One region of the Streptomyces sp. NPDC018263 genome, then DNA from elsewhere that is predicted to be linked to it. Evidence: riboswitches for the same ligand, from Rfam matches in the RefSeq annotation. Region 1 holds a riboswitch; each other region holds the start of a gene.
What was found. A riboswitch is a leader RNA that binds a small molecule or an ion and turns the genes downstream of it on or off. The one in region 1 is predicted to bind cobalamin.
Positions count from the first base shown of each region.

Region 2: another riboswitch for cobalamin. It lies ahead of ACZ3HQ_RS28360 (cobalamin biosynthesis protein); the one in region 1 lies ahead of ACZ3HQ_RS01970 (ribonucleoside-diphosphate reductase subunit alpha).
Region 3: another riboswitch for cobalamin. It lies ahead of metE (5-methyltetrahydropteroyltriglutamate--homocysteine S-methyltransferase); the one in region 1 lies ahead of ACZ3HQ_RS01970 (ribonucleoside-diphosphate reductase subunit alpha).

Region 1 covers NZ_JBVHFA010000001.1:433,022-435,258, forward strand. The annotation lists gene mctP (monocarboxylate uptake permease MctP) at 1-38, shown strand, start outside; gene ACZ3HQ_RS01965 (GNAT family N-acetyltransferase) at 120-626, shown strand; cobalamin riboswitch at 690-815, shown strand; gene ACZ3HQ_RS01970 (ribonucleoside-diphosphate reductase subunit alpha) at 942-2,237, shown strand, end outside.
Region 2 covers NZ_JBVHFA010000011.1:53,668-55,904, reverse strand. The annotation lists gene ACZ3HQ_RS28365 (cobyric acid synthase) at 1-67, opposite strand, end outside; gene ACZ3HQ_RS28360 (cobalamin biosynthesis protein) at 64-1,005, opposite strand; cobalamin riboswitch at 1,105-1,243, opposite strand; gene ACZ3HQ_RS28355 (hypothetical protein) at 1,365-1,586, opposite strand; gene ACZ3HQ_RS28350 (inorganic phosphate transporter) at 1,614-2,237, opposite strand, start outside.
Region 3 covers NZ_JBVHFA010000002.1:766,151-768,387, reverse strand. The annotation lists gene ACZ3HQ_RS08365 (amidohydrolase) at 1-720, shown strand, start outside; cobalamin riboswitch at 791-1,008, shown strand; gene metE (5-methyltetrahydropteroyltriglutamate--homocysteine S-methyltransferase) at 1,173-2,237, shown strand, end outside.

The DNA.
Region 1 (2,237 bases):
TCGAACTCCCCCCGGCGACGGCGGGCACCAGCCACTAGCAGTCCCCGCCCTCCGGCCACGGGCCGCCGTCACGCGAAAAGCGACGGCGGCCCGTCGCGTTGTCGTCCACACTGCCGGGCATGGACCTCGTCATCAGACCCGCCTACCGGGCCGAGTACACCGCCCTGGGTGAGATCACCGCGCAGGCGTATCTCGGGGACGGCCTGCTGGACTTCGGCGAGAGCGACGCGTACCTGGGCGAGCTGCGGGACGTGGCCCGGCGGGCGGCGCGGGCGGAGGTGCTGGTCGCCGTGCGCGGAAGTGTCCTGCTGGGCGGGGTCACCTTCGTCCCCGCCGGCGGCCCCCTGGCCGACATCGCGGAACCCGGCGAGGCCGAGATCCGGATGCTCGCGGTCGCGCGGGCCGGCCGGGGGCAGGGAGCCGGGGAGGCCCTCGTACGGAGCTGTGCGGACCGGGCACGGACCCTGGCGGGCTGCCACAGCCTCGTCCTGTCCACCCAGCCCGCGATGCACGCCGCCCACCGCCTCTACGAACGCCTCGGTTTCCACCGCACCCCGGCCCGCGACTGGAACCCGCTGCCGGGCGTCCTGGACCTCGGCCTGCTCACCTACGAGTTGACCCTCTGAAGCCACCGCGACACACAACAGACACAACATCTGGGGGTGACGTGACAGGGCGGCACTAGATGTATGCTCGTGCTCGCTGTCGTCGCAGGGGAATCCGGTGCGAATCCGGAACTGTCCCGCAACGGTGTACTCGCGTGCTTCGTGCATGCCAGCGTCAGTCCGAGGACCTGCCGACAGCGCGCGCCCGGCCGTCCGGTCCGGGTGCCCGAAGACGTCCGGGCCTCGTGGAGTGGGCCGGTGGACGCGACGCCGTGTGCGCTCGTGCCCCCTCATACCCTCCGCCTGGCCCCCGTGCCCAGCGAGGGAGAGCCCCACGTGACCATCGCGCCTGCCGATCCGGCTTCAGCCACCCCGGCGACCGAGGCCCCTGTGGAGAACGACGGCCCCGGCGCCGCGCTGCTGCGGACCCTGACCGAGCTGACCGCCGACCTCCCCGACGCGGACCCCGGCCGGGTCGCGGCCGCCGCGCTGCGCGGCCGGTCGGCGCGCGCCGACGAGGCGGAGCTGCGCGAGCTGGCCACCGAGGCCGCCGCCGGTCTGATCTCGGAGGACCCCGCCTACTCCCGGCTGGCCGCCCGGCTCCTCACGCTCTCCATCCGCGCCGAGGCCGCCTCGCAGGGCGTGACCCGCTTCACCGAGTCGGTGACCGTGGGCCACCGCGAGGGCCTGGTCGCCGACCGCACCGCCGACTTCGTGACGCTGCACGCCGCCCGTCTCGACGCCCTGATCGACACCGGCGCCGACGACCGGTTCGGCTACTTCGGCCTGCGCACCCTGTACAGCCGCTACCTGCTGCGCCACCCCCTCACCCGCAAGGTGATCGAGACCCCCCAGCACTTCATGCTGCGCGTGGCGAGCGGCCTGGCGGAGAACGACAGCGCCCCCGCCGTGGACGAGGTCGCCGCCCTGTACGGCCTGATGAGCCGCCTGGACTACCTGCCGTCCTCCCCCACCCTGTTCAACTCCGGTACGCGGCACCCCCAGATGTCGTCCTGCTACCTGCTGGACTCCCCGCTGGACGAGCTGGACTCGATCTACGACCGCTACCACCAGGTCGCCCGCCTCTCCAAGCACGCCGGCGGCATCGGCCTGTCGTACTCCCGCATCCGCAGCCGGGGTTCGCTGATCCGGGGCACCAACGGCCACTCCAACGGCATCGTGCCGTTCCTGAAGACGCTGGACGCCTCGGTGGCCGCGGTGAACCAGGGCGGGCGGCGCAAGGGCGCGGCGGCGGTGTACCTGGAGACCTGGCACTCCGACATCGAGGAGTTCCTGGAGCTGCGCGACAACACCGGTGAGGACGCGCGCCGTACGCACAACCTGAACCTCGCGCACTGGATTCCGGACGAGTTCATGCGCCGGGTCAACGCCGACGAGCCCTGGTCGCTCTTCTCCCCGGCGGACGTGCCCGACCTGGTCGACCTGTGGGGCCCGGAGTTCGACGCGGCCTACCGCAAGGCCGAGGAGGCGGGCCTGGCGAAGAAGACCATGCCGGCCCGCGAGCTGTACGGCCGCATGATGCGCACCCTCGCGCAGACCGGCAACGGCTGGATGACCTTCAAGGACGCCGCCAACCGCACCGCCAACCAGACGGCGCTGCCGGGCAACGTG
Region 2 (2,237 bases), on a different contig from region 1:
TCCCGGCCGTCACCACGCTCTTGCCCGCGTCGGACGTCGTCCCCGCGACCAGCAGACCACCGCTCACCTGCCCCGCCCCCTTTTGATGAGGCGCCCGGCGAGGGTGACGCCGAGCGCGAGCAGACCGACCCGGCGCGAGAGCCGTACCGCCCGTCCGATGTCGGCGACCTCGACCGGCCGCCCGGTGCCGTTGAGCACGGGCCGGTGCTCGACCCGGCCGCCGTAGGAGAGGGTGCCGCCCAGCCGGACGCCGAGCGCGCCCGCGAACGAGGCTTCCACCGGGCCCGCGTTGGGGCTCGGATGCCGGTGCGCGTCCGCCCGCCAGGCCCGTACCGCCCCGCGCGGGTCGTCCCCGGCGAGCACGGCGAGTACGGCGGTGAGGCGGGCGCCCGGCCAGCCGGCCACGTCGTCCAGCCGGGCGGAGGCCCAGCCGAAGCGAAGCAGCCGGGGCGACTTGTGCCCGACCATCGCGTCCAGCGTGTTCACCGCCCGGAAGCCCAGCAGCCCCGGCACCCCGGCGACCGCGCCCCACACCAGGGCGCCCACCACGGCGTCGGAGGTGTTCTCCGCGACGGACTCCACCACGGCACGCGCCATCGCGTCGGCGTCCAGCGCCTCGGGGTCCCGCCCGCACAGATGCGGCAGCCGGGCCCGCGCGGCCGCCAGGTCGCCGCGCTCCAGGGCACGGCCGACGGCGGACGCCTCGCGGGCGAGCGAGGTACCGCCGACGACGGCCCAGGTGGCGGCGGCGGTCAGCGCGGCGGAGCGGGTGAAGGAAGTACGTACGGCGCGTGCGGCCACCACGCCGAGCGCGGTGGCGCCCCCGGCGCACACCAGGGTGTGCAGCGCGCCCCAGCCGCGGTGGTCGTGCCACAGCGCGCGCTCCACGCGCCCGGCGGCCCGCCCGAAGGCGGCGACGGGGTGCCCGCGCCGGGGATCGCCCAGGAGGAGATCACCGAGGAGGCCGGCGGCGGCACCGTACGCGTACGAGCGATCGGCGCCCATCGGCTAGCTCGCCGTGGGCGTGCCGGTGTTCCTGGTGCGTGTTCTGGGGCGACGGCCGGGCATCACGGTAGTCCTCACTCAGGGTGTCCACGCCCTGGTTCGACGAGACCGGCGACGAGAGTTCCTGGCTCCCGGGGACTTCTCCCCGGTGACAGTGGCGGGACCGCGCCGGATTCGCACCGGCTTCCTCTGCTGTCGCCGTACATGGCCCGCGAAGTCCACCACGTGCCCGGAAGGGCCGTCAACCTGCCTGTGACCTGCGGGAGAAGAGTGTGTGGAGCCCCACACCGGCACCGGTGGGAACAGCGGAGGGCCCCCGCACGGCACATGCCGTGCGGGGGCCCTCCGGGGTGCGGGCGCTAGGCGACGATCAGGTAGAAGCCGTACGCCACCGCCGCCGCGCAGGCGGCGAAGCAGGCGTAGGCGCCGGTGACCGCGAGCGGGGCCGAGCCGCCGGTGGCCACCGCGCGCTCGCGGCGGGCCAGGCCGCTGACGCCGAGGGTGAACAGGCCCACCAGGGCCACCGTGACCACGAGGCTGACGCCGAAGACGGAGCCGAGGGCCGCCCAGTCGATCTTCATGGGGATGTTCCTCCAGTTGCCGGGTGGTCAGACCCGGGCGGACGGCGCGGTGGTGGCGGGGGTGGGCTCGGTCGTACGGGGCTCGGCGGCCGGGATGGTGGCCGTCAGGTCGTCCGCGACGATGCCCACGGGGGGCGGGGTGACCATGGCCATCGCGGTGGTCACCACACCGGCCGGCTCCGCGTACTCCTCCGCGGTGACGTTGGTGTGGTCGATGACCTCGCGGCGGGAGATCTTCCAGATGGCGAAGCTGGAGCCGATCAGGAAGAGCGCGACCAGTCCGGTGCCCCAGTCGCCCAGGCCGGTCACGGCCTCGGCGCCCGCGCCGACCAGCGCGGCGGCCGGCAGGGTCAGCGCCCAGGCGACGAACATCCGGCTGGCGGTGGACCAGCGGACCACTCCGCCCTTGCGGCCGAGGCCGGCGCCCATCACCGAGCCGGAGACGACGTGGGTGGTGGAGAGGGAGAAGCCGAGGTGCGAGGAGGCCAGGATCGCGGTCGCGGCGCTGGTCTGCGCGGCGAAGCCCTGACGGGGCTCCAGGTCGGTCAGGCCCTTGCCCATGGTGCGGATGATGCGCCAGCCGCCGATGTAGGTGCCGAGCGCGATGGCCAGGCCGGCGGAGAGGATCACCCAGGTGGGAGGGTTCGAGCC
Region 3 (2,237 bases), on a different contig from region 1:
GGCAGCGTGACCATGGAGGTGGTCTTCGAGGGGGACGGCGGACACGCGGCCACCCCGCATCTGACGGCCGATCCGCTGCTGGCGGCGGCCGGGACGGTGACCCGGCTCCCGGCCGTCGCCGCCCGGGAGACGGACCCGGCGGAGCGGCTGCTGGTCACCGCGTCCTCGCTGCGCGCCGGGGACGCCGGGCGCACCGGGAACGTCATAGCCACCCGCGCCGAGCTGCGGGTCACCGTCCGCGCCCTGTCGGAGGCGGCGCTGGTCCGCGGCACGGCGGCGGTGGAGCGGGTGGTGCGCGCGGAGGCCGCCTCGGCCGCGCCGGCACCCCGGGTGACCGTGCGCGAGCTGGCCCGCTCCGGCGTCACCCGCCCCGACCCTGGTGTCACGGCGGCCGTGCGCGCCGCCCACCAGGCCGCCTTCGGCGCCGCCCGCGTCACCGGCTGGCCCGCGTCGTCGGCGACGGAGGACTTCCCGCTGCTCACCGGCGCGGGCGGCCATCTGCACGGCCGGCCCGGCATCCGGGGCGCCTACTGGATGCTCGGCTCGGTCGGCCCCACCCAGTGGGCGGCGGCGCCCGGCACCGGGCCCGCCGAGAAGTTCCGCGGCCTCCCCCATAACCACTCCCCGCGCTATCTCCCGAGCGTCCGCCTCACCCTGGGCACCGGCACGGCCGCCCTGGTCACGGCCGCGCTGGCCCAACTGGACCCGGCGGGGAGGTGAGTCCGGCCCGCGTGGCCCGGATCACCATCCGGATGCCGGACGGCACCGGCGGCGCGCGGTCACGGCCCGTAGGCTGGTCCCCGTAGCTGGTTCGCCCCGTCCGCCAGGCGGGGTGTCGCAAGAGGGAACCCGGTGGGAATCCGGGACTGCCCCGCAGCGGTGAGCGGGAACGACCGCCGTCATACGCACTGGGTCCGACGTACGGAGCTGGGAAGCGACGGTCAGTAGGTGTCCTCCTGGGAGGACGCGCCCGCGAGTCCGAAGACCTGCCAACTGCCCGTGCGCGACCCGCTCGCGTACGGAGTTCCGGTGACCTCGAGGGCGGGTCGGCGTACGCAACCAGACGGACCACCGCGCCGCGGCGCGCGGGCCGGGCCCGGCTGGCCGTCACCCCTTCACGTGCTCGTCCCGTCGCCGGGACCTCAGGGATTCATCTCGTGAAGGAGATCTCCGTGACACCGAAGTCCGCAGCCGCGGCAGCACGGTCCACCGTGTACGGCTACCCGCGTCAGGGCCAGGACCGGGAGCTGAAGAAGGCGATCGAGGGCTACTGGAAGGGCCGCGTCACCGCCGACGCCCTCCGGGCCACCGCGGCGGACCTCCGCCGCACCACCTGGCAGGCGCTCACCGAGGCCGGTATCGACGAGGTCCCCACCGGCGACTTCTCGTACTACGACCATGTGCTGGACACCACCGTGATGGTCGGCGCGATCCCCGAGCGGCACCGGGCGGCCGTCGAGACCGACGCGCTGGACGGCTACTTCGCCATGGCGCGCGGTACGCAGGACATCGCGCCGCTGGAGATGACCAAGTGGTTCGACACCAACTACCACTATCTGGTGCCCGAGCTGGGCCCGGACACGGTGTTCTCCGCCGACTCCGCCCAGCAGGTCACGGAACTGAAGGAGGCCCTGGCTCTGGGCCTCACCGCCCGGCCGGTGCTGGTCGGCCCGGTCACCTACCTGCTGCTGGCCAAGCCCGCGCCCGGTGTCCCCGCCGACTTCGACCCGCTGACCCTGCTGGACCGGCTGCTCCCGGTGTACGCCGAGGTGCTGGCGGATCTGCGCGCGGCCGGGGCGGAGTGGGTCCAGCTCGACGAGCCCGCGCTGGTGCAGGACCGCACCCTGGCCGAGCTGAACGCGGCCGAGCGGGCCTACCGTGATCTGGGCGCGCTCCCCGATCGGCCGAAGTTGCTGGTCGCCTCCTACTTCGACCGTCTTGGCGAGGCCCTGCCGGTGCTGGCGAAGGCCCCGGTGGAGGGGCTGGCGCTGGACTTCACCGAGGCCGCGGCCGCCGACCTGGACGCGCTCGCCGCCGTCGGCGGGCTGCCCGGCAAGCGGCTGGTGGCCGGTGTGGTCAACGGCCGGAACATCTGGGTCAACGACCTGTCGAAGTCCCTCGCCACCCTGGGCACGCTGCTCGGGCTGGCCGACCGGGTCGACGTGGCCGCCTCCTGCTCCCTGCTGCACGTGCCGCTGGACACCGCCCCCGAGCGGGGCATCGAGCCGCAGATCCTG